One region of the Streptomyces sp. NPDC020845 genome, then DNA from elsewhere that is predicted to be linked to it. Evidence: riboswitches for the same ligand, from Rfam matches in the RefSeq annotation. Region 1 holds a riboswitch; each other region holds the start of a gene.

Region 1 (7,767 bases):
GCTCGATATCCGCCCGTATGGCGGCGATCTGATGGACCGTCGGCGGATCGGTGATCCGTCCGTCCACGACCAGATGGCGCTCGGTCATCCGCACACAGCCGATGTCCACGCTGCGCGCGGCCCGCGCATGGTCGTCGCCGACCACGAACTCGGTCGAGCCGCCGCCGATGTCCACCACCAGATACGGCCGGGCGAACCCCTCGCGGTCCGTCAGCTCCTTGGTGGCGCCCGTGAAGGAGAACTCCGCCTCCTGGTCGCCGCTGATCACCTCGGGCTCCACGCCCAGGATCTCCACGACCCCGCGTACGAACTCCTCGCGGTTCTCCGCGTCGCGCGAGGCGGAGGTGGCGACGAAGCGGACCCGCTCCACGCCGAGCCCGCCGATCACCTCCGCGTACTCACGGCAGGCCGCGAAGGTGCGCTCCAGCGCCTCGGGGGCCAGCCGCCCCGTGCGGTCCACGCCCTGGCCGAGCCGGACGATGCGCATCCGGCGGTCGAGCTCGGTGATCCGGCCGGTGGCCGGGTCGGCGTCGGCCACCAGCAGCCGGATCGAGTTGGTGCCGCAGTCCACGGCCGCGACGCGGGTCACGCTCTGTCCCCCGCGTTCTTCTCGGCGTCCGCTGCGCCCTTTTCGGCGCCCTTCGCACCGCCGCACGGGGCCACACACGGCCCCTTCGCCCACCACTTCGGCAGCATGGCGATGGCCTCGTCCCCGAGCGGGTTGACCCCGGGGCCCGCGGCGAGCGAGTGGGCGACCAGGACATGCAGACACTTGACCCGGTCCGGCATACCGCCCGCGCTCGGAAAGCCCTCCAGCACCTCGATCGCGTCACGGCGCGCGACGTAGTCCTCATGGGCCGCCCGGTAGGCGTCGGCCAGTTCGGGGTCGGTGGCCAGCCGGGCCGTCATCTCCTTCATCACGCCCTCGGCCTCCAGCGTGCCGATCGCGGAGGCGGCGCGCGGACAGGTCAGGTAGTAGAGCGTCGGGAAGGGCGAGCCGTCCTCGAGCCGCGGCGCGGTCTCTACGACGTCCGGATTGCCGCAGGGGCAGCGGTGCGCGACGGCGCGCAGCCCGCGCGGAAGGCGGTTCAGCTGCTCCTTGACGGCGGCGATGTCCGCGTCGGTGGGCGCGGTGGGCTCCGTCTGCGGAGGGGGCGTGTGCATGGGTCGGAAGTTCTCTTCGATCGGTTCGGGGCCGGTCGCCTCCGGCGGCCGGTTCTTCGGTCAGCGCTTCACACGGCTATCGGCCTTGTCAGCGGCGTCTGCCGCATCAGCGCTGTCAGCGCTGTCTACAGTCCGCCACATGTTGCTGTACCACGGGCGGTCGGCCGCGCCCTGGTCGGCGGAGCGCTCGGTCTGGCCGCTGCCGTCGACCACGCTGTAGCCCGTCTCCCCCGGCTGCGTGAAGTGCAGCCGCTCACGGGCCTGCTGCTGGATGTACGCGGGGTCCTGGAGCCTGGCCTTCTGCTCGCGCAGCCGCTTGACGTCCTCGCGCTCCTTCTGGGCCTGGCGCCGCTGGTCGGAGATGTCCGAGCGCTGCGAGATGTACTGCCGCATCGGATACGCGAGGGCCACCACGAGCGAGCAGACGACCAGCGCGAGCAGCGCGGCCCGGCCGGTGAGCCGGCTGCGGCGGCGTCGGATGCGGGCGCGGTAGACGCGGGCGGCGGCGTGCTCGCCGAGCGCCCTGAGCCTGGTCGCGGTGGAGAACCGATCCCGATCCGCCGGCACGTCGCCTCCCCGGTCGTGACTTCGCTACGTACGCCGTCCCCGGCCACGGTACGGGACCGTGGCCGGGGACGTGCATCAGGCTCGGCGGAGTTCAGCCCTTGAGGACCGCGCCCTTGAACCGCGGGAAGGCGGAGCGGCCCGCGTACACCGCCGCGTCGTCGAGGATCTCCTCGATGCGCAGCAGCTGGTTGTACTTGGCCACGCGCTCGGAGCGGGCGGGGGCACCGGTCTTGATCTGGCCGCAGTTGGTGGCGACGGCCAGGTCCGCGATGGTGACGTCCTCGGTCTCGCCGGAGCGGTGCGACATCATGCACTTGAAGCCGTTGCGCTGGGCGAGCTCGACGGCGTCCAGGGTCTCGGTCAGCGAGCCGATCTGGTTGACCTTGACCAGCAGCGCGTTCGCGGTGTTGCTCTCGATGCCGCGGGCCAGCCGCTCCGGGTTGGTGACGAACAGGTCGTCGCCGACCAGCTGGACCTTGTCACCGAGCTGGTCGGTGATCGTCTTCCAGCCGTCCCAGTCCTCCTCGTTCAGCGGGTCCTCGATGGAGACCAGCGGGTACGCGTCGACCAGCTCGGCGTAGTACGCGGTCATCTCGGCGGCGCTGCGGGTCTGGCCCTCGAAGGTGTAGGCGCCGTCCTTGTAGAACTCGGAGGCGGCCACGTCGAGCGCCAGCGCGATGTCCTGGCCCGGCTGGTAGCCGGCCTTCTTGATCGCCTCGACGATCAGGTCCAGGGCGTCGCGGTTGGAGTTCAGGTTCGGGGCGAAGCCGCCCTCGTCGCCGAGGCCGGTGGACAGGCCCCGCTCCTTCAGCACGGACTTCAGGGTGTGGTAGACCTCGGTGCCCCAGCGCAGCGCCTCGGAGAAGGACTCGGCGCCGATCGGCGCGATCATGAACTCCTGGATGTCCACGTTGGAGTCGGCGTGCGAGCCGCCGTTGAGGATGTTCATCATCGGGACCGGCAGCAGGTGGGCGTTGGGGCCGCCCAGGTACCGGAAGAGCGGGAGGTCGGAGGCCTCGGAGGCGGCGTGCGCGACCGCGAGCGAGACACCGAGGATCGCGTTGGCGCCGAGCGAGGACTTGTCCGGGGTGGCGTCCAGGTCGAACATCGCCTGGTCGATCAGGCGCTGCTCGGTGGCGTCGTAGCCGACGAGCTCCGGACCGATCTGCTCGATGACGGCCAGGACGGCCTTCTCGACGCCCTTGCCGCCGTAACGGCTCTTGTCGCCGTCGCGGAGCTCAAGGGCCTCGAAGGCACCGGTCGAGGCACCGGAAGGCACGGCGGCACGGCCGGTGCTGCCGTCGTCGAGGCCGACCTCGACCTCGACCGTGGGGTTGCCTCGCGAGTCGAGGATCTCGCGAGCTACGACGACGTCGATGGACGGCACGAGGATCTCCTTCGTATGGGTCTGTCTCTGCAGCACGAGCCTAACGGGCCCGGAGGGCCCACCCGACGAAGCCCCGGCGGGGCGCGCCTCGCGTGGGGGCGGCGCGCCCGGCCGGGGCGGTCTTCGGGGGTGCGGGGGCCGGGGGTACCGGGGTGGGGGGAGGCCCGGCCGGGTGGGTCAGGAGAGGTGGAGCAGCTGGCCCGGGAAGATGAGGTTGGCGTCCTCGACGATGTCCTTGTTCAGCTCGAAGAGCTTCTTCCAGCCGCCGTCGACGTGGTGCGCGTCGGCGATCTTGGAGAGGGTGTCGCCGGACTTGACCTTGTACTCGCCGTCGCCCTTCTTGATCGCGTGGCGGGCGTGCCCGCGCCCGGCGTGCTCGCTCTCCTCGCGGGGCTGCGCCTTCGGCTTGGCGGGCTGCGCGGGCTTGGCCGTCTCGGCCGGCTGGGCGGGCTTGGCGGCCGGCTTCGAGGGCTGGGTGGTGGAGGTGGAAGGCGTCGGGGTGCCGGTGGTGGTCAGGCCCGTGCCGCACACCGGCCAGGCGCCCTTGCCCTGTCCGGCCAGGACCTTCTCGGCTATCTGGATCTGCTGGTCCTTGGTGGCCAGGTCGGCGCGGGCCGCGAAGGCCGTGCCGCCGTACGCGGCCCAGGTGGAGTTGGTGAACTGAAGGCCGCCGTAGAAGCCGTTGCCGGTGTTGATCGACCAGTTGCCGCCGGACTCGCACTGCGCGACCGCGTCCCACTGGGCGGTGGTCGCGGCCGAGGCGGAGGTGGCCCCCAGGAGCGGTGCGGCGACGGCCGCACCAGCGACGCCGGCGAGCGCGGCGATGCGGGTGACCTTGGAGGGACGGCGGTGCTTACCCTTGTCGTTACGCATGTTCGTTCCTCACCGACGCCTACGAGGTGAGCTGTCGGGTTCGGACTGTGAGTTGCCCGGCCGGATGCGGCTGACCGCACCTGGCTTCACCCCGAGCCGAACGGGCCCGTCTCCAGGCCGCTACGGCGCCTACCTTGGTTCCCCCGCTCCTGCCTTCGGCGCAAATGCGTCGGTTTCCCCCCGACCGCCGGCAGGACTCGGCGTGACGATCGACGGTGCCCGCGGTGGCGAGCGGAAAGACGTTAAACACACCTTCCGATGAGGTTCAAACACCGACATCCCAGCGAATGAGGCCGTATCCGCACCCAGCCATCCCACATCCACGCAGGTGAGGCCGGGTGCGGAAAGATCGGACAGCCGACGCACGCCGGGCGATGTGACGAGATGTATGTCTCACTGCCGCCAGATCGGGCAATTCACCCCGAAATGCCGCTATCTGGCGCTGAGATCGAGACGCTGACCAGGGTGGATAAGGTCCGGGTCGGTTCCGATGAGGGGTTCGTTGGCCTCGTAGAGCTTGGGCCACCCTCCGTCCACCTTCTGGTCGTCCGCGATGTCTGACAAGTTGTCACCGCCGCGCACGGTGTAGTCCTCGCGACCGAGAGGCTGAACGGGGGTCTCGGTGTGCTCCGCGTCGTCGCGCGAGGCATGGCGCCCCGAGGACCGGGTGTCGTCGTCCGCCGTACCCGCGGAGTCCTGCTCGCGGGCGTCGGGCGCGCCGCGGTGGCGGCCGGTGGGGGAGGTGGCGGAGTCCTCGCCCTTCGCGTCGCGGTCGGAGCGCTCGTCACCCTTACCGCGGGACGCTTCGTCGGAATCGCCGGACTTCTCGCCCTTTTCACCGGACTTGTCGTCGGGGGTCGCGGAGGGATCCGGCTTATCGACTTTGTCGGATGTATCGGAATCTTCGGAACTACCGGAACTGTCCGAGCTGTCCGATCGATCGCCCCGACTGGAGTTGTCGGACGCTTCGTCCGTATCGGAGTCGTCGATCCCCGTGGGTTCGCTCGAATCCTTGGCCTCGGGGGTCCCCTTCCCGCCGGGGTTCACATCCAGCGCGTCGGCGAGGCCGGCGAGCCCGGCGTCCAGCGCACAGCTCGGCCAGGCGTCCGGGCCGCGGTCGGCGAGGATCGCCTGGGCGATGGCTATCTGCTGGGAGCGGCTGGCGAGGTCGGGGCGCGGGGCGTACTGCTGGCCGCCGTACTTCTTCCACATGTCCAAGGTGATCTGCAGACCGCCATAGAAGCCATTGCCTCCGTTGGCGCTCCACATCCCGCCGCTCTCGCATTCGGCGACACGGTCCCAGGTCTGGGTGGTGTCCGCGGCCTGGGCGCCGACGGCGCCGAAGAGCGGCATGGCGATGCTCGCACCCGTCACCCCCGCGGCGACCACGATTGCCGGAGCCTGACGGGGGCGGCGGTGTCGACCGTTCCCGGAGCGCATGCGTTCTGCCTCTCGTGTGGCGGCTGAGTCGTCGGTTGAACATAGCGACGCCATCTGATCATCACAAGCAGATGTATCCCAGGTCACGCGGTGATCACGCCGTTGACGTTATGTCACATATGCCGAGTGCCAAGGGCGTTTGCTAGGTGATCGGGCCCCAGGTCACGGGCAGTTCGCGCAGCCCGCGCATGATCAGACCGCCGCGCCGGCGGATCTCCTCCGGCTCCACCGCGAGCCGCAGATCGGGCAGGCGCCGCAGCAGGGTGCCGATGGCGGTCTGGGCCTCCAGCCGGGCCAGTGGCGCGCCCAGGCAGTAATGGATGCCATGGCCGTAACCGAGGTGCTGGTTGTCGGTGCGGGAGAGATCGAGCACATCGGGTGAGTCGAAGCGCTCGGGGTCGCGGTCGGCGGCGGCGAGCACCACCAGCACCGGCTCGCCCGCGGCGATCCGCTGCCCGCCGATCACCACGGGTTGGGTGGCGAACCGCCAGGTCGCGATCTCCACCGGCCCGTCAAAGCGGAGCAGTTCCTCGACACCGGTCGCCAGCAGCCCCTCGTCCCCTCCCTGGGCGGCCCGCCGCAGCCGGTCGCACTGGACGGGGTCGCGCAGCAGCGCATAGGTGCCATTGCCAATCAAATTCACGGTCGTCTCAAAACCCGCGAACAGAAGCACGAAGCACATGGCCGCGGCCTCGTTCTCGGTCAGCTGCTCACCGTGGTCGCTGGCCCGGATCAGCCCGGAGATCAGGTCGTCGGCCTTCCCCTCTCTATCCTCGCGCAGCGACTCCCGCTTGCGGTGGATGAGATCGGCGAGATAGGCGCGGATCCGCTTCACCGCCCGGGCCACCCCGCCGCGCGGCCCGCCGCCGTGCCGGATCATCATCCCGGCCCAGTCCCGGAAGTCGTCCTGGTCCTCGCGGGGGACGCCCAGCAGATCGCAGATGGCGTAGATGGGCAGCGGGAAGGCGAACTCATGGATCAGATCCGCCTCTCCTCTTATCCGGAACCCGTCGATGAGGCCGTCGGTCAACTCCTGCACCCGCGGGGCGAAGGCCGCCACCCGGCGGGGGGTGAACGCCTTGGACACCAGCCGCCGCAGCCGGGTGTGGTCGGGTGGGTCGATATTGAGCAGATGCGTCATGAGATCCGCACTGCGCTCGCCCGGAATGCCCACCTTGCCCTTGGCGTGCGCGGCCTCGCTGTGATGAATCGGATTCTTCGACAGCCGGGGATCGGCGAGCGTGGCCCGAGCGTCGGCGTAGCGGGTCACCAACCACGCCTCAACTCCGCTGGGCAGAGTGGTCCGATGGACGGGGGCGTGTTCCCGGAGCCAGGCGTACGCGGGATACGGATCGGTGGCGAACTCCCAGCTGAAAAGGGCCGGGGAGCAGGCAGGGTGGTGCCGGTCTGACATCCCCCGACAATACGGCAAAGCCCCGGAATCCCTGATTCCATAGAAAAAGGGCATAAACGCCGGGCGTTTATCCGATGCGTGTGCGAATGCCCGATCGGCCGCTCCAGCACAGCGTGATTGGCCGATATCAGACCGCCACCGCACCCCCGACGGCACCCTCGGCCCGTCCGGCCGCGCGATGTCCTGCCGCACCCCGGCCGCCCCCGTGAACACACGGCGAAGGGCAGATGGCTGAATCGGCGTCAGGTACGCGAATGAGCCGGAGGCACATGCACATCGGCCCCTGACCCTGGTGATACGATCACCGCGCTTGCCAGGCGAGCCATGGGCGCGTAGACACGCGGCGATCCGGCAAAAAAGCCGAAAAGGGTCATCACTCTGAGGAGCATTATGCCGCCAGTCGGGCATGTGGAGCCGATCCGGCAGACCGACGCCCCCGCACTGGCGCCGTGGAGACGAGCGCGCTGTCCTCGAGCCGAGCGGGCGCCGTCCGGACACTGACTCGCCGCCGTCCCGCCCACGAATTCGGAACGCACCGTGCGAAACCCTTTCAGTCCCTGGCGGTCTAGTCGCTTAAAGAGAGTCTCATGACGCAATACATACAGGATCCAGCGCTCTGGGCTCTGATCGTTGGTACCCCTCTCGCCGCAACCGCCATATTTCGCGGGAGAAAGGCGCGTACACAGCTCGTCAACGAGAAGACCGAGCTCCAGAATCGCTATACCGAGCTTGAGAGCAATTATTCGGCCTCGGTACAGGAAGCCCATACCCGCGCGGAAGAGGCCACCAAGAGCGCGCTGAAGTCCGCGATGCGCACGCTCCAGGGTCTCGCCAACGAGCAGCAGCTGGCGATCTCCAAGACCCAGGAGAGGTACGGCGAGCACCACATGCTCCAGGACCTCCTCGAGATCGACCACATGAA
Region 2 (7,767 bases), on a different contig from region 1:
TGGAGCACAACACCGGCCAGGACCGCCGCCCGCTCTTCGAGGTCTACGCCGACGAGGACGCCCTGGCCCTGGCCGAGCGCCGGGTGCACGAGCGGATCGGCGGCGGCGCCCGCTGGGACGAGCTCGAGGGGTTACCACTGTGGCTGCCCGAGCAACTGCTGCACGCCGTCGCGCCGGTGGAGACCCCGCGCGCGTATGTGGCCGACGACTCGGCCGACCACGCCCGCCGCGTGCTGCGCCGCGCGGAGAACCCCGACCGCCCCGGCGCGGACACCGAGCAGCTGCTCGCCACGGCGTTCGCCCATGACATCGCGCTGGCCCCGAAGCCGCGCCGTCGCCCCGGCGGCCCCGACGCCACGTGGTGCCGTTTCTATGAGCACGCGTTCCTCCTCGCCGGCGGGGACGAGATCGTCCTGTGGGAGCTGGAGCACAACCTGACCGCCGACGGGCGGCTGGTGTGCGAGGTGTATCTCGACGAGGTCTCCGCCGAGCTGGCGGCGGACCGCCACGCCCGCGCACTCGGCGTCGACCTCTGACGCGTCCCGTCCCCGTCCGGCCCCTTCCCTTTCCCTGTCCCCGCGCCGTGTTCTGACGCACCCACCTGGCCGACACCGGCTCGCCCGACGCCCCGTCACCCGGGAGTCTGATGGGGTGCGTACGAACCGAACCCGCGTATGAGACGGCGTACAGGGCCATGAGGCGGCGTACGGGACGCCGTACGAGACCGTGTGCGCCCCAGCGCGGGGAACCACCGCGCGCGGACCTGGCCCGCGCGGACGGACCCCGGGCCGATGTGCCCCGCGCCGACAGACCCCGCGTGGGCGATGAGGCGCCCATGGGCGCCTCCGGCCGCCGCTTCGCGCCCTGGCTCCCCGGCGTGCTGATCGTGGGCGGGGTCATCTACGACATCAGCACCCCGGCCGCCTACACCGCTGCCCCCTTCCTCGCCGCCGCCCCCCTGGTCGCCGCCCCGTTCTATCCGCTGCGGCTGACCGCCCTCATCGGGACCCTCACCGTCGCCGCCTCCTGCCTGCTGGCCGAGTTCCACGGCGTCCGGGACTGGGCCCAGTCGGCCACCGAGGTCGCCACCGTCGTGACGGTCGCCCTGCTGGCCCTCCTCATCAACCGTGTCGTCCGCCGCGGCTCCCGGCGGCTGGCGTCGGCGCGCGGCATCGCGGAGGCGGCCCAGCGCGCGGTACTGCCCGTGCCGCCGGCCCGGCTGGCCGGCCTGGACATCGCGGCCCGCTATGTGGCGGCCGAGCGGGACGCCGCGATCGGCGGCGACCTGTATGCGGTGCAGGACACCCCGCACGGCGTACGGATGGTCATCGGCGACGTACGGGGCAAGGGGCTGGGGTCGGTCGAGGTGGTCGCGATCATCATCGGCGCTTTCCGGGAGGCCGCCGAACAGGAGGCCACGCTGGAGGGGCTGACGCTGCGGCTGGAGCGGGCGCTGCAGCGGGAGCGGGCCCGGCGGGCCGATATCGAGCAGGCCGAGGGGTTCATCACGGCGGTGCTGGCCGAGATCCCCCGCGGCGACTCCATGCTCCGCCTGATCAACCGTGGCCACCCGGCGCCGCTGCTGCTGGACGGGGAGGGTGCGGTGCGCCAGGCCGATCCCGAGATGCCGGCGCTGCCGCTGGGGATGGGCGATCTGGGGGCGTGGCCGGACCGGGTGGAGGAGCTGCGGTTCGCGGAGGGGGTGACCCTGCTGCTGTTCACCGACGGGGTGAGCGAGGCGCGCGATGCGGAGGGCACGTTCTACGATCCGGCGGTCCAGCTGCGCGGCCGACGCTTCGCCGGACCGGTGGAGCTGCTCGACGCGTTGGTGGCGGATGTGGAGCGGCATACGGGCGGCGGGACCGCGGACGACATGGCGCTGCTGGCGCTGCGCCGCGCCCCGGTGGCGCCGGGGGCCGAGCCCGAACACGTTCCGTAGCGGAGCATGATCCCTCCGGATAACGATTGACGCACGATCAGTTCGGGGGCGTTTCCGGGTGTGCTCGGGTCGCTGCCGACTCACCCCCATCTGTCCCATGTTGGTCGTTAACGTCACCTCAAAGGTTGCTCTGATTCCCGGGAACGGCTTGGAATCGGGTCGTGCTCTCTATTAACGTTCGATAACGCAGCGCGGTCGTCACTGCCGCCGCAAGAGGCGGCACCGTGCGCCGTCGCCGAATCCCGTACGCACAGCAGCACCAGCAGCAGAGCGACAACAGCAACACCAAGGGAACCGGGGAACCACCAACCTTGGGGTGAATCGGGTCGAACCTGACCCGTAGGAGACCTTCCTGCTCCGAACCCGTCAGCTAACCCGGTAGGCGAGAGGGAAGGAAAGGAGTGCGCCCGCGTGGCGTCCAACAGGTCTGCCCTAGAAGAAGCTCCGTCCCGCACGTCCGGCGCCGGAGCGGGGACAGCCACCCGCTACGGCTCCTGGTTCGAACCGGCCGCCGAGGCGAGGAACGGGCAGGACACCGAGACGTGGGACGAGTGGAATCCCACTGAGGAATCCATAGCCCCGGTGCGCGGCCGGCACCGCGTCGCCAAGCAGCGCGGCGGCACGATGGCCCGCAGCGGCGCCGTTCTCGGCGTCGGCGTGATCGCGGCGGTCGGCGCGGGCGGGATGGCGAGCGCCAAGGACCGCCCCAAGGCCCCCATAGCCATGCCGGACCTCGCACACGTCGCCGACAAGGTGACGGACGTCCTCCCCGACGCGGCGGACCTGCCCGGCATCGGCTCGCTGCTCTCCTCGGACTCCGGTTCCAGCTCCGACGGCACCTCGGCCGCCCCCCTCTCCCAGGCGGGTCTGACCTCCCAGGACGAGGAGAACGGCACCACCGACGCGGGCGAGGCGCTGCGCGCCCGCATCCTCCAGCAGGCCGAGAACCAGCAGAACGCCGCCGACGAGTCGCAGCGCGAGGCCGCGGCCGACGCCGCCGCCAAGCAGGCCGCCGAGAAGGCTGCCGCCGTGGCCAAGAAGGCCGCCGACGCGGAGGCGAAGCGGAAGGCCGAGGCGGAGGCGGAGAAGAAGGCCGCCGAGGCCGAGGCCAAGCGGAAGGCGGAGGAGGCGGCCAGGAAGAAGGCCGAGGCCGAGCGCCTGGCCAAGCTCGCCGCCCAGTACACCCTCCCCGTCGCCTCGTACACCCTGACCGCGTCCTTCGGCCAGGCAGGCGACATGTGGTCGGCCGACCACACCGGCCAGGACTTCGCCGCCCCGACCGGCACCCCGGTCAAGGCGCTGCACGGCGGCACGATCACCTCGGCCGGGTGGGCCGGTTCGTACGGCTACCGCATCGTGCTCAAGCTGAGCGACGGCACCGAGATCTGGTACTGCCACCTGTCGTCGATGGTCCGTACGTCGGGCTCGGTGACGACGGGCGAGGTCGTCGGCCGCGTCGGCGCCACGGGCAATGTGACCGGCCCGCACCTCCACCTGGAGGTCCGGCCGGGTGGCGGCAGCCCGATCGACCCGATGCCCTGGCTCCGCGCGCACGGGTTGAACCCGTGACCGCCGCGACCCCGCCGTCCCTCGCGACCCCGTCCCCCGCGGGCATCGGCCCGATGACCTTCGGCCCGATGACCTTCGGCCCGATGACCTTCGGCCCGATGACCTGCTGACCGGGTCCCTTTACCCCGGCGGCCTTGGCGCTCTCTCCCCCCTTGACGCCAGGGCCGCCGGTTTTTTGCCGCTCATTGGCGCCCGTACGACGGAATACCCCTCTCCGCCTCGGCGCTGAAACAACGCATGGCTGACACCAAAGACACCCAGAACACCAAGCAGACCAAGCAGGCTGAGAGCCGCAGGCAGATCGGCGATCTGTCCGTCTTCCCGCTCTCCCTCGGCGGGAACGTCTTCGGCTGGACGGCGGACGAAGCCGAGTCCTTCGCCGTGCTGGACGCCTACGCGGCGGCGGGCGGCAACTTCGTCGATACGGCGGATGTGTACTCCGCATGGGTGCCGGGCAACTCGGGCGGAGAGTCCGAGACCATCCTCGGCAACTGGTTCGCCTCACGGGGCAACCGCGCCGACATCGTCCTCGCGACCAAGGTGGGCGCAGGCGTGCCGACGCCCCGCGGGCTGTCCGCCGCGGCGATCAAGGCGGGCCTTGACGAGTCCTTGAAGCGCCTGCGCACCGACTACATCGACCTTTACTACACCCACTACGACGACACCTCGGTGCCGGTGGAGGAGATCATCTCCACGCTGGACGAGCTGGTGAAGGCGGGCAAGGTCCGCCAGATCGCGGCCTCCAACATCTCCGCCGAACGCCTTGAGGCATCCCTGGACTTCTCGGCGAAGGAGGGACTGGCCCGTTACGTGGCCCTCCAGCCGCACTACAACCTGGTCTCCCGCGACACCTTCGAGGGCCCGCTCGCCGATGTCGCCGCCCGCCATGGCGTGGTGACCCTCCCGTACTACGCCCTCGCATCCGGCTTCCTCACCGGCAAGTACCGCCCCGGCGCCTCGGTGGACAGCGCCCGGGCCGAGGGCGCGGCCAAGTACCTGGAGACCGAGCGCGGCCAGAAGGTCCTCGCCGCCCTCGACGATGTGGCCGCAAACCACGGCGCCGCGCACGCTACGGTCGCCCTGGCCTGGCTGGCGGCCCAGCCCACGGTCGTGGCCCCGATCGCGAGCGCGCGTACGGTGGATCAGCTGCCGGCGCTGCTGGCGGTGGCGGACCTGAAGCTGACGGAGGAGGAGCTGGCGCTGCTGACGTCGGCGTCGGAGTAGCGCCCCTTACGCGTCCGTTTACGCGTCCGTGGTGGATACGGGACAGGGACACGCCGACGTCACGGCGTGTCCCTGTCCCGTATCCACCACAAGTGTCCGGGCCGCGTGGCGAGTGGTCAGGCGGCCGCCCCGGCGCTCCGCCGGTCGGCGGCGGCCCAGGACGCGGCGGCGACCCCGCCGGCCACGGTGAGGACGGACGGCCAGGCGCCGAGCTTCTTGGCGAGCGGATGCGACCCGGCGAAGGCCGCGACGTACAGCCCGCTGAGCGCCGCCGCCGTCCCGGTCCCCGCCTTCCGCTGCCACCCCCGCGCGGCCACGACCCCGGCCGCCGCCAGCGCCACCCCGCCCAGCTGCCGCTTCTTGGTCCAGCGCGCGACCCCGTATCCGCCGACGAGCCCGCTCGCGGCCACCACACCTGCCGGGATTCCGGCCATGACCTCTTACCTCCACTGTGAGGGTCTCTCCTTCCTCGACCCTATGCCTGGCGGGGTGGCCGTACGCGCCGATGGGGTCATGATCGAGCACCGACTCTGCAACAGGGGTTTGGGGCCGGGCCGGCGCGGGTGGGCTACGCGTCCGGGGGCTGCCTCCCGGGTTCACTCCTGGGCTTACTGCCGTGCGTCTACTGGGCTTCCTGCCGGACTTCCTGTTGGGCCGTCTGCCGGGCCGTCTGCTGGGCGGGGGGCAGCGCGGCCCCGTGCTCCGTGGCCCACTCCGCGAAGCCGGTGACCCGCAGCCCGAGCGCGCGGGCGTACCGCGGCGATGCGGGCTCGTCCACGAGGTTCAGCCGCTCATGCCCGACGGCGAACTCCGGCATCCCGGCGGCCAGTGCCTCCTCCGCGGTCATGTCCGGGGCGGTCAGTTCGGTTCCACTGGCGCGGGAGAGCACGGCGGCGATCTCGGCCATGGTCAGCTCGTCGCCCGCGAGTTCCAGCTCCACGCCGTTGAACCGCTCGGGGTCGGCGAAGGCGGCCGCCGCGGCGTTGCCGATGTCCTGGACGGCGATCAGCTTCAATACCGTGTCGGGCTTGATGAGGGACACCAGCCGGCGGCCGTCGGGGCTGAAGATGAAGCCGGGTACGAGGAAGTTCTCCATGAAGAAGCCCGGCTTGAGGAGCGTCCAGTACCGGAATCCCGCATCACGCCCCCGGTCCTGGAGCGCGGCCTTGGTCTCGAAGACGTGCTCCATGCCCTTCCAGCGCTCGTCGCCCCAGCCGGGTGTCTCACGGTGCTGTCCGGCGCCGGAGACCGAGGTGTGGACAAGGTGTTCGACGCCCGCCTCGGCCGCCGCGTCGATCAGATTGCTCCCGCACACCCACTCCGTGTCGCCCAGTAAGTCGGTCAGGTCCGGCATCTGCACCGAGAAGACGCCGCGCGCGCCGTCCACGGCACGCCGTACGGCGTCGCGATCGCGGAGATCGCCGACGACGAGCTGCGCCCCGAGCGCCTGTACGGCGCGGGCCGGGGCGCTGTCGGGGTCACGGACGAGGGCGCGTACTGGCACACCCTGCGCGAGCAGGGCCCGAGCGGTGGCGCCGCCCTGTTTTCCGGTGGCGCCGGTGACGAGTATGGGTGCGGTGGGCATGCTGCGGCCTCCCTAAATGGCGGGGTCCTCCGTTTATCTGCCGGATACGATACGGAGGGGTCCGCCATTTATGCAAAGGTCAAAGGTCAAAGCTCTGAAGGTCAAAGGTGACGACGTGCCCGACGTGTCCCACACTCAAGCCCACACTCAAGCCCGCCCCCAGCGCGCCGACGCCCGCCGCAACTACGCGCGCCTCCTCGCCGCCGCGGAGGCGGAGGTCGCCGTGCACGGCGCGGAGGTCTCCCTGGAACAGGTCGCCCGCACCGCCCAGGTGGGATCGGCGACCCTGCGCCGGCACTTCCCCAACCGGCAAGCCCTGCTGAGCGCGGTCTTCCAGCAGCGGATCGAAGCCCTGTGCACCCTCGCCACGGACCTGGCCACGAAGGACGACCCCCGGACGGCGCTGCTGGAATGGCTGCGCGCCCTCGCGCACTACGTCGCCTCCGCACGCGGCATGGCGGCATCCCTGACCATCGCCGAATCCCCCGACGAAGCCGCGCACTGCTTCAGCTACCTCGCCACCGCGGCTGACCCGTTGGTCCGCCGCGCCGCGACCGCGGGCGCCGTACGGGCGGACGCGACCGCCGCCGACCTGCTGACCGTGGTCATCGGCATCGCCCTGGCGACGGAGCACCACCCCAACGGGGCGGCCGAGGTCGACAGGCTGCTGACGCTGGTCACGGAGGGGCTGAGCCCGCGCGCGTAGACCGGCGGGGCATCGAGGGGCGGGGGAGGGCTAGAACCTCCCCACACCCCAGTTGAGCACGGCGTGATTCCCACTTCCGCCGGAGAGCCTGGTGCCGAAGGCCCCGCCGCCGTCCGTGTTGAAGCTGTTCATCCCGTTGTACGCAACGCCGAAGGTCAGCCGGGTCGCGTGACCGTCGCGCCAGCTCGCATCGCAGTTGTCGGCCGTGTACTCGACCGTGCCCGCGACCCCCTTGAGCGACCCCTCCCGCGACCGCGCCTCGAACACGCCGTCCTGCCCCTTGCTGAGCGTCGCCGGAGGCCGGGCGACGAATTCCCCGGACCTCAGCCCGTAGTCGGTCCGCGTGAGCCGGCACCCCGTCGCATTGTGCAGACGAACCTGAAGCCCGCGGCTCGTCTCGTCACCCTCACCATCACCCCGTACCCCGCCAACCCCAACGGCCTGCGCGGAAGCGGAGACGGCCAGCACGCCGACCACCGCCCCCATCACCACGGCTGCGGCCCAACGCGTCAGTGTCCTCATGGCGGCCTTCTCCTCTCGGCACAGGTGCCACCACGATGCCCACCCCGACCGAACCACCGCCGGACCGACACGGCCGCCTGCCCCGCATGGCGGTCACCCGAGTCACCCGAGTCACCCAGCCGCGAAGCCCCGAAGCCGCGAAGCCCCGAAGCCCCGAAGCCTAGGCGCCATCTCCTTGCCCGGGCCGCACGGCTTCGCCGAGGTCCCGGCCCGCCCTGGAGG
Region 3 (7,767 bases), on a different contig from region 1:
CGGGCCTGGTCCGCCTTCTCCTTCGCGCCGTTGTACTTCTCGTTGGCCTCCTCGGCCTCCCGCTGGTACTGGTCCACCTTCGCCCGCACCTGGGCGGGGGTGGGGCGGGTCTCGGCGTGGCCGGTGCCGCTGACGGCGGTGACGGCGGCGCCCGCGAGGGCGACGGCGGCGGTCCAGGCGGTCCCGCCCGTGAGCGAGCGCTGCTTGGGCTTCCTGTGCGACGCCACGGCGGCGGGTCACCTTCCTTTTCCATCCGGCCGGGTTCCATCCGGTCGGGCAGGTGGCAGCCCGCCCATGAGGCGGGGACCCTCGGCTAACGGGAAGCGGACTGCCACCTGGGGGAGGAAGCTAGGCGGGCGGGCGCGGACGGGCGGTGCGATGAACGGGAGTGGACGGATTCGGCGCCCTGATGCCCGTATCCGACCGCCCGGCGCCCGGCTGCGGATGACTCGCGGGGCGGCCGTGATCGAAGCGGCGATCGTGACCCACCCGGTTGCCGGGGGCTGCTATGGGCAGGGCTACGCTCGCCAACCATGGACGTCCTCATCAATGTTTTCGTCGGGCTGCACATCGTCGGTATCGCCGCGCTGCTCGGCGGCTTCCTGGCGCAGCTGAAGCCGATGCGCGCGGGCGAGGGGCGGATGACCCCGGGGATGCTGCACGGCGCGCTGACCATGCTGGTGACCGGTGCCGCGCTGGTGGGGCTCAACCAGGCCGACGACAACAGCGTCAACAACATCAAGATCGGTGTGAAGCTGGCGCTGCTGATCGTGGTCCTGGGGCTGGTCTATGTGAAGCGCGACGACGAGAAGGTCGAGTCGTCGGCCCTCGGCGCGGTCGGGCTGCTCACCACGGCCAACATCTTCATCGCCGTCCTGTGGACGTAATTTTCGTCCTCTGGGCGTAATTTTCCGTACAACCCCCCGGCCCCGTCGTCTGTCCAACCAGGCAGAGCAGCTGTCTTACCGGGCAAGGCAGCCGAAGGGAGCGGGCAGTGGGGGTACTTGGGGGTTGGGGCCGCCGGACGGGCGTGGCCCTGGGGGTGGCGGGGATGGTGGTGCCGCTGGCGGTCGCGCTCGGCACCCCGGCGCAGGCCGCCTCGTCGTGCACGACGAGCGTCGGGCCGTACCAGAAGCAGGTGGAGAAGTTCCTGGGCCGCCCGGTGGACGGGCGGCAGTCGCGTACGGACTGTCTGGCGATCCAGAAGTTCCAGATCAACCACGGGATCAGCCCCACGATCGGCTATGCGGGGCCGGTCACCTGGGGGGTGATGAAGCTGATCAACTCGCAGAAGGCGGCCGGGCACAACCCGAACAAGGCGAAAAAGTGCCCCACCAACAAGGGCCGTATCGCCTGTGTGGACCTCACCCGCCAGCTGAGCTGGATCCAGGACGGCTCACGGCTGGTGTACGGCCCGGTGCCGGTGCGCACCGGCCGCGACCGGTATGAGACCCGGGGCGGGCTGAAGAAGGTCTACTGGCGGGACATCGACCACTGGTCGACGCTCTACGACGTCGCGATGCCGTACAGCCAGTTCTTCGACGGCGGCCAGGCCTTCCACTCCATCGCGGGCAGCGTGTGGTCGCCGCCGGGCTCCCACGGCTGCGTCAATATGCGCAAGGGCGACGCCAAGAAGTACTGGAGCCTGCTGCGCAACGGCGACGACGTATACGTCTACGGCCGCAAACCCGGCACCTGAGCCGCGCAGCCCGGCACCTGAAGCCGCGCAGCCGCCTCCCGGGCCCCGGAGCGCCCCTCCGGGACCCGGGGAGGCGGGAGGGCTGCTAGGCGGCCGGGCGGACGCTGCCGTAGATCGGCATCTCGGTGATCGGCGCCTTCTTGACCACATCGCCGGGCTTCGGGGCGTGGATCATCATTCCGTCGCCTATATAGATGCCGACATGGCTGATGTCGTCATAGAAGAAGACGAGATCGCCCGGCTGGAGGTTGGCGGTCGACACGCGCGTGCCGACCTTCACCTGGTCCCAGGTGGTGCGCGGCAGTGAGACCCCGGCGGCCTTCCAGGCGGCCTGGGTGAGCCCCGAGCAGTCGTAGGAGTTGGGTCCGGTCGCGCCCCAGACATACGGCTTGCCGAGCTGCGCCTGCGCGAAGGCGATGGCCTTGTCGGCCTTGGTGGAGGTCGAGCTGGAGGACCCCGAGGTCCCGGACGATCCCGAGGAACTGGAAGACCCCGAGGAACCGGAGGAGCTCGACGAGTCGGAGGAGCTCGCCTGCTCCTGCCGCCGCTTCGCCGCCTCCTCCTGCGCCCGCTTGGCCGCCGCCTCCCGCTGCTGCTGGGCCAGCTCAGCCGCCTTGCGCCGGGCCTCCTCTTCCTTCTTCTTCTCGATCGCCGCCAGCCGCGCCTTCTCCTCGGCGGTCAGCTTCGACAGCAGCTCACGGGCTTGGGTGAGCTTGCCCTGGACGGTCTTCTTCCTGGTCTTCAGCTGCTGCTGCGACCGGGTCAGCGACGCCAGGCTCTCGCCGGCCTTCGTACGCTCCTTGGCGGCCTTGGCCTGCTGCGACAGGAAGTCGTCGACGGCCTGCTTCTGCTCGCCGGACAGCCGGTCCATCAGATGGGACTGGTCGAAGATGTCCCGCGGGTCCTTGGCGAACAGCAGGGTCGCGGTGCTGTTGGCCATGCCGCCGCTGCGGTACTGCGCCGCCGCATAGCTGCCCAGCTTGCGCCGTGCCTCGTTCAGCTTTTCGGTGCGCTTGGCGACGCTGTCCAGCAGCCGGTCGACCTTGGCGCGCTGCTCGCCCGTGCGCTCCTTGGCGGCGTTGTATGCCTGGGTCGCGGATTCGGCCTGGTGGTAGAGCGTGTCGACCTTCTTCTTGACCTCTTCGACCGTTGGCTTGGGCTTACCGGGCTCGGCGCTCGCCGTCTGGGAGAGGAGGGTGACGGAGGCGAGGGCGGCCGTGGTGACCCCGACGGCGGTGCGGCGGCCGGTGGCCGAGTCCAGTATTCGGGTCCGCGGCTTGCGGTGCGACGCCAAGGGAGGCGACTCCTTCCGTGGACCGCCTACCGGGTTAGCTGTCGGGTTCGGGCGTCGGAAGGCTGCCCTACGGTCCGGGCGGCGGACGGCTGGCGTCGCCGCGCTGGACCGATTCACCCCAGTGGTACGTGGGGGTCCCCGGCTCCGGCTGCCTCGCGGCGGGGCCGGACTCGGCGGAGACAGCCCGTGTCGACGCTGGTCGCCGACGGGTTCCGGACCGCCTGATGGAGGACGGTAGTGGTCTTGTGGGGCTCGTGTGAAGGCTGATGTTCGAATTGTCCCGAAACCGTTTCGTGACTTCCGCGCATACGCTGTCAGTGCGGCGCCCTAGACTCGGTGAGCGATGAGCAGCCTCTTTGATGACAGCTTCCTGGCGGACCTCGGGCCCTCGGACGAGGAGCCCCCGCCGCCCGAGGACGACGGCGGGCCCGCCGCTGAGGACGTCCCGCACGACCTCTTCGACGGGAAGTTCGACGCGCCCGCCCCCAGGGAGGCGTACTACCGCGACGGCGCGGCGCGCCCCGCGGTGGATCCGGCCGCGCTCCTGGAGGGGATGAACGAGCAGCAGAGGGCCGCCGTGGTGCACACCGGCTCGCCGCTGCTGATCGTCGCGGGCGCCGGATCGGGCAAGACCCGGGTGCTCACCCACCGCATCGCCTATCTGCTCGGCGCGCGCAGCGTGCACCCCGGCCAGATCCTCGCCATCACCTTCACCAACAAGGCCGCGGGCGAGATGAAGGAGCGGGTCGAGGAGCTGGTCGGCCCGCGTGCGAACGCCATGTGGGTGTCGACGTTCCACAGCGCCTGCGTGCGCATCCTGCGCCGGGAGTCCAAGAAGCTCGGTTTCACGTCCTCCTTCTCGATCTACGACGCGGCCGACTCCAAGCGGCTGATGGCGCTGGTCTGCCGGGATCTGGACCTCGACCCGAAGCGGTATCCGCCCAAGTCCTTCAGCGCCAAGGTCTCCAACCTGAAGAACGAGCTCATCGACGAGGAGACCTTCGCCGGACAGGCATCGGACGGCTTCGAGAAGACGCTCGCCGAGGCGTATGTGATGTACCAGTCGCGGCTGCGCGAGGCCAATGCCCTCGACTTCGACGACATCATCATGACGACGGTCAATCTGCTCCAGGCATTCCCCGACGTCGCCGAGCACTACCGCCGCCGCTTCCGCCATGTCCTGGTCGACGAGTACCAGGACACCAACCACGCGCAGTACACGCTGGTGCGCGAGCTGGTGGGCCCGGGCCCGGTGGCCGCCGCCGATGGCGTTGGTGAAGGCGACGTCGGCGAGGGGATCGGGGCCGCCGAGCTGTGCGTGGTGGGCGACGCCGACCAGTCGATCTACGCCTTCCGGGGCGCCACGATCCGTAACATCCTCCAGTTCGAGGAGGACTATCCGGACGCCACGACCATCCTCCTGGAGCAGAACTACCGCTCCACCCAGACGATCCTCAGCGCGGCCAACGCCGTCATCGAGCGCAATGAGAACCGGCGCCCGAAGAACCTGTGGACCGACGCCGGCGCCGGGGCGACCATCACCGGCTATGTGGCCGACACCGAGCACGACGAGGCCCAGTTCGTCGCCGACGAGATCGACCGGCTGACGGACGCGGGCGACGCCAGGTCCGGGGACGTGGCCGTCTTCTACCGGACCAACGCGCAGTCCCGTGTCTTCGAAGAGGTCTTCATCCGGGTCGGGCTGCCGTACAAGGTCGTCGGCGGTGTGCGCTTCTACGAGCGCAAGGAGGTCCGCGACGTCCTCGCGTATCTGCGGGTGCTGGCCAACCCGGAGGACACCGTCCCGCTGCGCCGGATTCTGAACGTGCCCAAGCGCGGTATCGGCGAGCGCGCCGAGGCGATGATCGACGCGCTGTCGCTGCGCGAGAAGATCACCTTCCCGCAGGCGCTGCGCCGCGTCGACGAGGCGTACGGCATGGCGGCCCGCTCGGCCAACGCGGTCAAGCGGTTCAACGTGCTGATGGAGGAGTTGCGCACGATCGCCGAGTCGGGCGCCGGGCCGGCCACCGTGCTGGAGGCGGTGCTGGAGCGCACGGGCTATCTGGCGGAGCTCCAGGCGTCCACGGACCCGCAGGACGAGACCCGTATCGAAAACCTCCAGGAGCTGGCGGCCGTCGCCCTGGAGTACGAGCAGGAGCGCGGCGAGGAGAACCCGGGCACGCTCGCGGAGTTCCTGGAGCAGGTCGCGCTCGTCGCCGACTCCGACCAGATCCCCGACGACGACGCCGAGGGCGCCGGGGTCATCACGCTGATGACGCTGCACACCGCCAAGGGCCTCGAGTTCCCGGTGGTCTTCCTCAGCGGCATGGAGGACGGGGTCTTCCCGCATATGCGCGCGCTCGGTCAGACGAAGGAGCTGGAGGAGGAGCGGCGGCTGGCGTACGTCGGCATCACGCGGGCGCGCGAGCGGCTGTATCTGACCCGGTCGACGATGCGCAGCGCCTGGGGCCAGCCCGCGTACAACCCGCCGTCCCGCTTCCTGGAGGAGATCCCGGACCAGTACATGCGCTGGCAGCGGACCGGGCCCTCCACCCCGTCGGCGTCGATGGGCGCGGTCGGGGCCGGCGGTGCCGTCTCGGGGGTTGCGTCCTCGCTGTCCTCGTCGCGTTCGAGGGCGGGGTCCGGGGCCGGTGGCTTCGCCACGCGGCGGGCCAGGGAGCGGCCGGTGGTCGCGCTGGCCATCGGCGACCGGGTCACCCATGACGCGTTCGGGCTCGGCACCGTGGTTGCGGTGAAGGGCAGCGGGGACAACGCGGAGGCGACGATCGACTTCGGCGACGAGAAGCCCAAGCGGCTGCTGCTGCGGTACGCGCCGGTGGAGAAGCTGTAGGGGACGCCTGGCGGCCCCGGCGCCTGCGCCTACTGGGTGGGGGCCTGGGCGGGACTTGGGCCTGGCTGGGCCTGACTAGTGGGAGCCCTGGGCCTAGGAGGGCCTGGGGCTATGTCGGGTCGAGCCCATGGGAGCGCAGCCACGGCAGCGGGTCTATGGCCGAGCCGCCGCCGGGGTGCACCTCGAAGTGAAGGTGTGGCCCGGTGGAGTTGCCGGAGTTCCCGGAGTACGCGATGACGTCCCCGGCCTTGACCGAACCGGCCCGGATCTTGGCGCTGCTCAGATGGCAGTACCAGGTCTCGGTGCCGTCCGGGCTGGTCAATATGACCATGTTGCCGTAGGCGTTGTTCCACTGGGTGCGTACGGTGCCGTCGGTCGCGGCCATGACCGGAGTGCCGTAGCTGACCGGGAAGTCGATGCCGGTGTGCACGGACATCCAGTTGATGCCCGCCTGGCCGAAGCTGGCGCTCAGCCCGTGCTGCGCGACGGGCAGCGCGAATTTCGGCCGCAGCGCCTCCTTGCGGGCGGCCTCCTGGATCTTGCGCTGCCGCTCGGCGGCCTGGCGCGCCTTCAGATCGATCCGCTCCTGGGTGCGGCTGGCGCGGTCCCCGAAGTCATCGGCGCCCTCGAGGCCCCTGGCGAACTGGGCGTCCAGCTTGCTGTTGGCGACCGAGGCCTTGACCGGCGGGGTGTCGGAGGCGGCTTGGGTGGTCTTGGCGTCCTTCTTGTCGTCGCCGATGTTGGCGACGGAGGCGGCGGCCACGGCGGTGACGCCCAGCGCGCAGACGGACGGGACGGCGACGGTGAGGAGCGCCGAGCGTTTGGGGCGGGCCGAGGGGGCGCGGCGGCGGCTGCTGCGGCCGCCGTCCCGGCGGGGCGAGGGAACCGATACCACCTCGGGCGCGGCGTCCTCGAAGTCGGCGGCCGTGCCGCCTTCGTTGTGGGCGGCGGGGTCGGTGGGGTCGGCGGCGTCGGCCCTGTGGGCCGCGTCGGCCTCGGGCGAGTCGAGGTCCAGGGCCATCAGGGCGGTCTGGGTCTCGGCCTCGTGCACGGGCCCCGCCCCGGGTTCCGGCTCCGCCTCGGGAGCGGCGTACGGCTGCTCGGCGGACTGCTGATATCCGCCGTGCTCGTACCCGCCCTCGTGGTACTCGCTCTGGCCGTGCCCGTTCTGGCCGTGCCCGTTCTGGTCGTATCCGCGCTGGTCGTATTCGCCCTGGCCGTATTCGCCCTGGTCGTAGTGCGACTCGTCGACGGTCGCATAGGCGCTCATGTCCCAGAACTGGGTCTGGCCGGTGTCGACTCCCGACGTGTCGTACTGCCCGGTGCCGTCCCACTGGGCGCCGGCCGTCAGATCGTGGTGGCCGGTGGTGTCCCAGGCGGAGGCGTCCCAGTGGCCGCCGGTGTCCGAGCCCTGCTGGGCCGGGATGGTGCCGGCCAGCGGAACGCCGGAGCCGGCCCACATCGCGGTGGTGTCGTAGGTCCCGGAGTCATAGACGCCGGAGTCGTAGGCGCCGGTCGCGGCGCCCCACTGCGTGGCGTCGTACTGCCCGCTGCCGGTTCCGTCGTGCCCGGTCCCATAGCCGCCGCCGTGGTCGCCGGGGAGGGAGCCGAAGAGGGGGTCGCCATCGCCGTATGCGGCGGTGAGGTTGTCGAAGCTGCCGGTGGAGTAGCCGTCGTACCCGGCGTAGCCGTGCGCTGTGCCCTGCTGGTCGTATGCCTCGTAATACGGATATGAGGCGTCAGGAGCGGGGACGGTCGAGGTTGTGATCCCCGACGGGTGACGGTCGTTCACCACCAACTTCTCTTTCGCCTCGGCAGCAGGAGAATTAGCGGCGACTGTACCCGCCGGTTCGGGACGGCGACAATCTTCATCAGGTTTTGAGTAACGCCGGAACGGGCATTTGGCCGCCTTTCGGCTGACTG
Region 4 (7,767 bases), on a different contig from region 1:
GAAGAGCTGGATACGGTACGCCCCTTCTTCCCCAACGGCGGCCCCGGCCGCATCCTGGTGACCTCCCGCAACGCCCAGTGGTCCCGTGCCGCCCGCACGGTCGAGGTGGATGTCTTCGACCGGGAGGAGAGCATCGAGCTGCTGCGGCGCCGGGGCCCTGAGCTGCCGGACGAGCAGGCCGACCGGGTGGCCGAGGCGCTGGGCGATCTGCCGCTGGCGATCGAGCAGGCAGCCGCATGGCTGATCGAGACCGGTATGCCGGTCGACGAGTATCTGCACGTCTTCGAGGACGAGCGGGCCGATGTCAGCACCCGGCGCGCCGAGTTGCTGGCCCAGGGCGTCCCGGTCGACTACCCCGAACCGGTCGCCGCGGCCTGGAACATGTCGCTGCGGCGGCTCGCGGAGCAGCATCCCGGGGCACTGCAACTGCTACAGGTGTGCTCCTTCTTCGCCCCGGAGCCGATCTCGCGGCGGCTGTTCTCCGGGGTCCGTGGGGTCTCCCTCTCCCCCGAGCTCTCGGAGGTGCTGCAGGATCCGATCAAGCTCGGTCATGCGATCCGTGAGATCAATCGCTATGCGCTGATCAAAATCAATCACCGGAACAACACCATCGAAATGCACCGGCTGGTGCAGGCGGTGCTGATGGGTCAGATGTCCCACCAGCAGCAGGCGGATATGCGGCACAGCGCCCATGTACTGCTCGCCTACGGCGACCCCAACGACGTCGCCCCCGCCAACTGGCCGCGATACGCCGATCTACTGTCCCATGTCCGCGCCTCCCGCGCCATGGAGTGCGATGACAAATGGGTGCGGCAGATGGTGCGCAACCTGATCAGCTTCCTGTTCGTCTGGGGAGACCACCAGGGCGCCCGTGAGTTCGGCAGCCAGGTGGTGGAGACCTGGCGCCAGTCGCTGGGCGAGGACAGTCTGGAGACGCTGGCCGCGTCCCGGACCCTCGGCCACGCGCTGACCTCGCTCGGCCACTACGAGGAGGCCCGGGAGCTCAACGACCGGATCCTGGAGTTGCTGCGGGCCCACCCACAGGCCGGCGAGAACAACGAGGACACCATCGCGACCATGGGGGCCGTCGCGAACAGCGCCCGTCTCCAGGGGGATTACGCCAGGTCCGTCGAGTTGGAGAAGGACCGGTGGACCAGGGGCCTCCGCGTCTTCGGCGAGGAGGACCCGTACACGCTGGCCGCCGCGAACGACTACGGGCTGGCGCTCCGCGCCGTAGGCGACTTCGCACTCGCCCAGGAGATCCACCAGTCCGCGCGCGACACCGCGGCCATCGTCCTCGGGGAGGACTCCCTCACCACGATCCTGCTCTCCACCCACCTCTCCAGCGACGCCCGCGGCATCGGCCAGTACCACGCCGCCCGTGCGATGCAGGAGGAGACCTTCGCGCTCGCGCTGCGCAGCGTGCCGCCCAACGCGCCCGTGTTCGTGGTCGCGATGCGCACCCTGGCCGTGGCCCGTCGCAAGGCCGGCGATCACGAGGGGGCGATCGAGCTGACCCGGCAGGCCCTGGACAGCTACCGGCTGCGCTATATCGAGCCCAACCTCGACATCACCACGACGGAGATGAACCTCTCCATGGATCTGCGCCAGAACGCCGACCTTTCCGGCGCCCGGGAGCTCGGCAGAAAGTCCCTGGAGGATCTGCGGGTCATCCTCGGCCCCCGGCACCCCTACACCTCGAGCGCGGCGACCAACCTGGCCGTCACACTCCGGCTGCTGGGCGAGACCGAGGAGGCGCTGGCGCTCAACAAGGAGACGCTGCCGGTCTTCGTCGAAACGCTGGGGGCCGACCACCCCTGCACCCTCACCTGCGCCATCAATCTGGCCAGCGATCTGTACACGCTGGCGGACTACGAAGAGGCGCACAGCCTGGACACCGAGAGCCTGGCCGCCTGTCGCGAGCGGCTGGGCGAGGACCATCCCACCACGCTGGCCTGCGCGGTCAATCTCTCGGCTGACCTGCGCGCCCTGGGCGAGAGCCGGTCGGCCGAGGAACTGCACAACGACGCCCTGGAGCGGTTCCGCCGGGTGCTGGGCACCCAGCACCCGGCGACCATCGCGGCGGCCCGTGGTATCCGTGCGGACTGCGACCTGGAGGCGTACACGTTCTGACGCGACGCCTTGGCGTTCAGCACCGGGTCCCGATCCAGCGGGCGAGAGCCACCGGGTCGGGGCCGCCACCGGCCGCATCGCGCAGCGCCCGGTACAGCGCTAGCACGACCTCCGGGCAGCCCAGCAGTGCTTCCTTGGCCGGGCCCGCGGGCATGGTCAGGGCGAGCCCCGACCAGGCGGGGAGGTCGTCAGGACGCTCGGCGACACGGTCGCGGTAGCCGCGCAGCGCGGCCGCCGTGTCCCCGGCGGCCCAGTCGAGGTCGGACCTCAGCGGGGCGTCCATGCCGTCGAACGGGTCCCCCTCCGGCTTCTCCCGCAGCAGGGCGAAGCCGGCCGGGTCGCGCAGGCGCAGCCGGACCAGCGCCGGGCGCGCCGCCACCGCCGTCCGGGACGCGCGCAGCATCGTCGTCGGAAGGGTGTCCGGAGCGGGTCGGCCCAGCCGCCAGGCCCGCGCCCACTGCCCGGTCCGGCCGGGGTCCACCGACAGATGATGCAGGCGGTAGAGCAGCCGGTGATCGAGGATGAGGTCTTCGGCGGCGCGCAGCGGAATCTCCGACACGGGCTCTGTGAGCCATTCGGCCAGTCGGACCTCGATCCCCCGCAGAAAACGGTCGCCCAGGGCGGTGAGCTCCGCGTGGGCGCGCAGCATCCGCAGCCCGTGGGAGGTCTGCGCGCGCCGCAGCGCGAACTCGAACTCCGAAATGGCCCGTGTGGTCTCGTCCGCTACGACATGCCTGTGGGCTTGCCAGAAGGCCGTGACGCCCAAGAAGGCGTACACGCCGTGCAGCAGACCGCGCAGCGGGCGGGGATCCACGCGCCAGGGCGCGTAGTGAATCTCCTCCAGACCACCGTGGATCAAAGGCACCAGGTCGAGGAGCGCGCTGAGTTTGACGTGCTGGGCCTCGTGGATCAGGGAGGCGGCGAGGGTGACCGAATCAGCCGGAGGGTTCAGCAGGACGCAGCCGTATGCCTCGGGTGACGAGGCACTGAAAGGTTCCGCCCGGGCGGGGTAGCGCACGGGGACGACGGAGATCAGACAGTCGGCCACACCGGCCGGATCCACATTGCTCTGCCGGGCGACGAGCGCCCAGGCGCTGTCGAAATGTTCCTGCCACCGCCACGCCTCCGGTTCACTCAGCCGCGTCGGAGCGGTGGGGCGCAGAAAGTCCCGGTAGGGGTCGAGGTCGTCCAGATAGGGCGAGCAGGGGTGGGCGGGGTGCCGTCCGTGCAGCCGTCTCAGAGGGTGCCAGCCCTTGACGTCCCGGGTGAGGTCGGAGGGCAGCGGCACCGTGTGCGGGCCGGCTCGCAGGGCTCGGCCGCCCGCGCCGTCGGCGACGATCTCTGCGACGGGGGACTCGCAGCCCGCCAGGTCGACGAAGCCCAGCGCCGGTAGCATCACCCCGCCGTCGCGGACTCCGACCACGATCCGGAAGTCGATCCCCGCTAGGAGGGCCGCCGAAGCGGCCACGGTGTGCAGATAGCCGGTTTCCAGCCACAGCGGGACCGCTGTGGTCTCCTGCTCTCCTTCCTCCGCGATGCCCCGCAGCCTGCGCAGACAGCGGCTGAGCCAGGCACCGACCGGGGGGTGCAGCAGCAGCCGCTCCACGCTCGGCGGGCTGCGCCGCTCGGCCTTTATCAGCAGCTCCCACGCCTCACGGGGGGCCGCCAGCGGCCCTGGCACCCGGGGATGGGAGGAGGCAAAATCGGTCAACGCGCGTAGCAGAAGCAAGAGGCGACTGCGCTGGCCCGCCCGTAACTCGGCGATCGCCGCCGCTCCCCCACCGCCATGTGCCATCTCTTCAAAGCACGCTTCGGACAGCCGGTGGTGACGGCTCATCGGTGACGCGGGGAGCGGCTGCGTACGGCGCGGGGCCGGGAGCGGGTAGGGAGGGCCAGCTGAATAGTCCGCCGGCATGGCCGCCTTTCTTGGTGGGGTGAATGCTGTCGCGCCACGCCGGGATTCCATCAACAGCCCTGTTGGTTCGCAGCGGAGGTCGTGAGTGTCGGCGGGGACTGTACGAGTTCGAGCAACCGCTGGGTCGCGAGAGCGAACTCCTGACTGTCGCCCAGTTCTTCGAGCGTCGTTCCCGAGAGGTCCACCAACTCCGTCTCGACCCCGGTCGCCGCTCGCTCCATGACATCGTCCCCCTCTAGACGCTCCGCGCCGGCTCAGGCGAGGCCTCTTCACATGGTGGCCCACCCGATAATGATTGCGGAAGGGCGAAAGGGGCCAGTGGGTGTCGGGCCCATCAAGATTTTGGGACATCCGGGGGCGTCATGTGGCCCCGCTTCCCGGCCAATTCATTTCCGGCGCCGCACGGTCGGGCGCGGGCGGGGGGCAGCGGTTCCGCGCCCGGCCGTGGCGCTCCGGGTCAGGGCTGGGAGCCCGGCTCGAGGGCGGTGACTTCGAATACTTCGCCGCAGACCTGGAGGGAGCGCGCCGACGTCTTCATCGAGCGGTAGGAGTCCGGCGGGTAGGCGCGAATTTTGGACGCGGTCCGCCAACAGGGCTTGTCGGACAGGCCTTTGTTGAGGGTGTGCAGACTCGCGTAGGCGCTGTCGCCGGGTTTCAGGACGACCGTGGGCCGCGCCGGTCCTCGGCGGGCGGCGGGGTCGCCGATAGCCGTGCCGGGGCTGTCGAGCAGGGAAACGCCGGGAAAGCCCGTCAGCGTGCAACTGGCCTCACCGGTATTGGTGAAGGCCAGAGGAACATAGACATTGCCCGCGCCGATATCCATCCGGCCGACGGACAGTTTCAGCTGATCCTCGGCGCAGATGCGGCGCGCGGCGGGCGGGGCGCCGGAGGCGCCCTCGGTGCCGACGGACGGCTTGGCCGCGCTCGGCGCCTTCGCGGGGGTCGAGGCCCGGCCGGAGTCATGCGCGCGTCCGCCGGGTTCAGCGGCGCCGGGCCGGCCGGCGCTCGCGGCCGAATGGGATGCACCCGCGGCGCCGGGCGGCGCGGGCGCCCCGGAGTCCTCGTCGGCGCCGCAGGCGGTGACCGCGGCCAGCGCGCCGATGAGCAGTGCGGATACGGATAAGACCGGCGGCAGACGCCTCGCGGGCGTCCCGCCGTACCGCTGAGCCATGGGCAACCTCCTGTGGGTCGGGCATCCGGCGGCCCGTCAGCCGCCGCGCCGAGTGCCCCGACTTTCCCCGTCCATTCCCCTTCGGCTCCTCTTCCCCCGATCAGCGTCCTTATGTCTGCGACGGCATTAATCGCATAACAGGGGCAATTCGGCATTGCGGATTCCGCACCACAATCACCCCATCCGTAAAGCGGTGACGCGGATCACAGTTCATCACCGCCGTGATCGATTTCCGGACACAGGTCCGTCGAGACCTTGTCGTGACCTAAACCATGTGTTTACTGTGCCGCACCCGGCGCATTCCATGCACGGGTCTCTCCCTCGCCGGAGCGCCGAGTCCTGCCGTGGCGGAGGAGTGACACGACGACCTGTCACGGCAGGAGCGGGGGAACCAGGTAGGCGCCGTGCCGCGCTATGTCGGGCGGGACGGCTAGGGGTGAAGTCGCGCCACGGTGCCGGGGGCACCGGGAACGGCGCGGCCGGGCAGCTCCCGCCCGAACCCGACAGCTCACCTCGCAGGCGTCAGGAGAGGATGAGCTCAATGGCTGCACGCGGACGTCACCGCCGGCCCCGGCCCCGCCGCGTCTCCCGCGCCTCGCTCGCGTTCACCGCGGGCGGCGCCGGCGTGGCACTGCCCCTCATAGGCGTCGGCCAGGCGAACGCCGCCTCCGTCGACACCTGGGACAAGGTGGCGGAGTGTGAGTCCACCGACAACTGGAGCATCAACACCGGGAACGGCTACTACGGCGGCCTCCAGTTCTCACAGTCCACCTGGAAGGCGTACGGCGGGACGTCCTTCGCGCCCCGGGCCGATCTGGCCTCCAAGGACCAGCAGATAGCCATCGCCGAGAAGGTACTCGACGCCCAGGGCCCCGGCGCCTGGCCGGTCTGCTCGGTCAAGGCGGGGCTGACCCGCGGCGGCCAGCCCGCGGATGTCACCCCCGGCACCGCGAGCGGCCGCGCCCAGACCCAGACCGCTCCCAAGGCCACCCCCAAAGCGACTCCGAAAGCCACCCCCAAGGCCACTCCCAAAACCGAGTCCGCTCCGGAAGCCGCGCCCAAGGCCACCACCAAGGCCGTCGACCAGAGCGCGGCCACCACCGGGCGGTCCGGCTCCTCGTACACCGTGGTCAGTGGCGACACCCTGTCCCGAATAGCCGACGCGCAGAACATGGACGGCGTCGGCGGCTGGCAGCGGCTCTACGAGGCCAACCGCCGCGTCATCGGCGACGACCCGGACCTGATCTACCCCGGCCAGAAACTCACCCTCGACACACACCGGTCCCCCGCCGCACAGCCCCGCGAGAGCCAGCCCCGGACCGAGCAGCGTACGGATCAGGCCAAGCAGCGCGCCGAGCAGGCGGCCAAGCAGCGGGTCGAGCAGGCCAACAAGGCCCGCGAGCGCGCCAAGAAGAAGTCCGGCTCGGCGGCGCACTCGTCGTCCTCGTCGGCGTCCTTCACCTCGCCCGTCGCCAGCCACGCCGTCGGCACCGCCTACGGCATCTCCGGCAGCAACTGGTCCAGCGGCCACCACACCGGGGTCGACTTCCCCGTCGCCACCGGCACCCAGGTGCGGGCGGTGGGCTCGGCCGAGGTGGTCGCCGCGGGCTGGGGCGGTGCGTACGGCTACCAGGTCGTGCTCCGCCACCCCGACGGCATGTACAGCCAGTACGCGCACATGTCGGCGCTGACCGTCCACGTCGGCCAGACGGTGTCCGCCGGCCAGCAGATCGGCCGGTCCGGGGCGACCGGCAACGTGACCGGACCGCATGTGCACTTCGAGGTGCGCACCGGCCCCGACTACGGCTCGGATGTCAACCCGCTCGCCTATCTCCGGTCCAAGGGCGTCCAGATCTGAGAGGTGTGTGAACGAAGGGTGCTCTGCCGCGGCCCGGTGCCGCGGCAGACCCGCCCTACATCACCAGATGTGCCTTCGCGTGCGTAACCTCCTCGATGTCACCGCCCGCCTTCGAGATCAGCCGGTGAGCGAGGTTGTTCAGCGCACGCGCCGCCGCGATCTCCTCGCCGACCCGCGGCTGCGCCGGGTCGTCGGGATTCCGGTTGGCCCGGCCCTGTGCCAGGATCTCGGTCCCGTCGTGCATCCTCAGCCGGACGACCGCCTCGGTCAGGGGTCCGAGCTCACGGAACTCCATTTCGATGTCGCATCCCACGATCGTCTCCATCGCGGTCATCACCTCCTGCTTCACTTACCAGGATGCGCCTGACCCGGCATCCCGGTCGACCGGGAGAGCAGCTCCACGACCTCGGCGTCGCTGGTCTGGGAGAAGTCCTCGTACCATTCGCCGACCGCCGAGAACTCCGCGGGGGTGGACAGACACACCACGTCGTCCGCGTCCTGCCGCAGCGCCTCGGCCGCGTCCGGCGGCGCGACCGGGACCGCCAGCACCACCCGGGCCGCGCCCTGGGCCCGGGCGACCCGGCAGGCCGCCCGTGCCGTGGCACCGGTGGCGATCCCGTCGTCCACGACGATCACCGTCCGGCCGCCGACCGCGACCCGCGGCCGGTCGCGCCGGAACCGCCGCGCCTG

What was found. Region 1 has a riboswitch for cyclic di-AMP ahead of ACH4U7_RS45300 (transglycosylase family protein). Riboswitches for the same ligand answer to the same signal wherever they lie in the genome.
Region 2: it holds a riboswitch for cyclic di-AMP, as region 1 does, so the genes downstream of both, ACH4U7_RS44900 (M23 family metallopeptidase) here and ACH4U7_RS45300 (transglycosylase family protein) in region 1, are expected to answer to the same signal.
Region 3: it holds a riboswitch for cyclic di-AMP, as region 1 does, so the genes downstream of both, ACH4U7_RS25255 (NlpC/P60 family protein) here and ACH4U7_RS45300 (transglycosylase family protein) in region 1, are expected to answer to the same signal.
Region 4: it holds a riboswitch for cyclic di-AMP, as region 1 does, so the genes downstream of both, ACH4U7_RS09470 (transglycosylase family protein) here and ACH4U7_RS45300 (transglycosylase family protein) in region 1, are expected to answer to the same signal.

What each region holds. Positions count from the first base shown of each region.
Region 1 is NZ_JBIRSJ010000023.1:42,478-50,244, reverse strand. It holds gene ACH4U7_RS45320 (exopolyphosphatase) at 1-589, opposite strand, end outside; gene ACH4U7_RS45315 (DUF501 domain-containing protein) at 586-1,164, opposite strand; gene ACH4U7_RS45310 (septum formation initiator family protein) at 1,225-1,731, opposite strand; gene eno (phosphopyruvate hydratase) at 1,823-3,118, opposite strand; gene ACH4U7_RS45300 (transglycosylase family protein) at 3,296-3,991, opposite strand; cyclic di-AMP (ydaO/yuaA leader) riboswitch at 3,993-4,162, opposite strand; gene ACH4U7_RS45295 (transglycosylase family protein) at 4,424-5,431, opposite strand; gene ACH4U7_RS45290 (cytochrome P450) at 5,574-6,845, opposite strand; gene ACH4U7_RS45285 (sensor histidine kinase) at 7,433-7,767, shown strand, end outside.
Region 2 is NZ_JBIRSJ010000022.1:147,315-155,081, forward strand. It holds gene ACH4U7_RS44890 (DUF6227 family protein) at 1-536, shown strand, start outside; gene ACH4U7_RS44895 (PP2C family protein-serine/threonine phosphatase) at 836-1,939, shown strand; cyclic di-AMP (ydaO/yuaA leader) riboswitch at 2,163-2,339, shown strand; gene ACH4U7_RS44900 (M23 family metallopeptidase) at 2,351-3,508, shown strand; gene ACH4U7_RS44905 (aldo/keto reductase) at 3,746-4,732, shown strand; gene ACH4U7_RS44910 (hypothetical protein) at 4,849-5,166, opposite strand; gene ACH4U7_RS44915 (NmrA/HSCARG family protein) at 5,355-6,317, opposite strand; gene ACH4U7_RS44920 (TetR/AcrR family transcriptional regulator) at 6,433-7,023, shown strand; gene ACH4U7_RS44925 (hypothetical protein) at 7,054-7,545, opposite strand; partial or broken gene ACH4U7_RS44930 (MFS transporter) at 7,706-7,767, opposite strand, start outside.
Region 3 is NZ_JBIRSJ010000009.1:361,865-369,631, forward strand. It holds gene ACH4U7_RS25240 (NlpC/P60 family protein) at 1-227, opposite strand, end outside; gene ACH4U7_RS25245 (hypothetical protein) at 534-887, shown strand; gene ACH4U7_RS25250 (L,D-transpeptidase) at 1,052-1,699, shown strand; gene ACH4U7_RS25255 (NlpC/P60 family protein) at 1,785-2,993, opposite strand; cyclic di-AMP (ydaO/yuaA leader) riboswitch at 3,001-3,179, opposite strand; gene pcrA (DNA helicase PcrA) at 3,337-5,844, shown strand; gene ACH4U7_RS25265 (M23 family metallopeptidase) at 5,954-7,636, opposite strand.
Region 4 is NZ_JBIRSJ010000003.1:516,477-524,243, reverse strand. It holds gene fxsT (FxSxx-COOH system tetratricopeptide repeat protein) at 1-2,133, shown strand, start outside; gene ACH4U7_RS09485 (HEXXH motif domain-containing protein) at 2,150-3,844, opposite strand; gene ACH4U7_RS09480 (hypothetical protein) at 4,099-4,269, opposite strand; gene ACH4U7_RS09475 (DUF4232 domain-containing protein) at 4,506-5,219, opposite strand; cyclic di-AMP (ydaO/yuaA leader) riboswitch at 5,574-5,755, shown strand; gene ACH4U7_RS09470 (transglycosylase family protein) at 5,761-7,077, shown strand; gene ACH4U7_RS09465 (dsRBD fold-containing protein) at 7,133-7,402, opposite strand; partial or broken gene ACH4U7_RS09460 (phosphoribosyltransferase) at 7,444-7,767, opposite strand, start outside.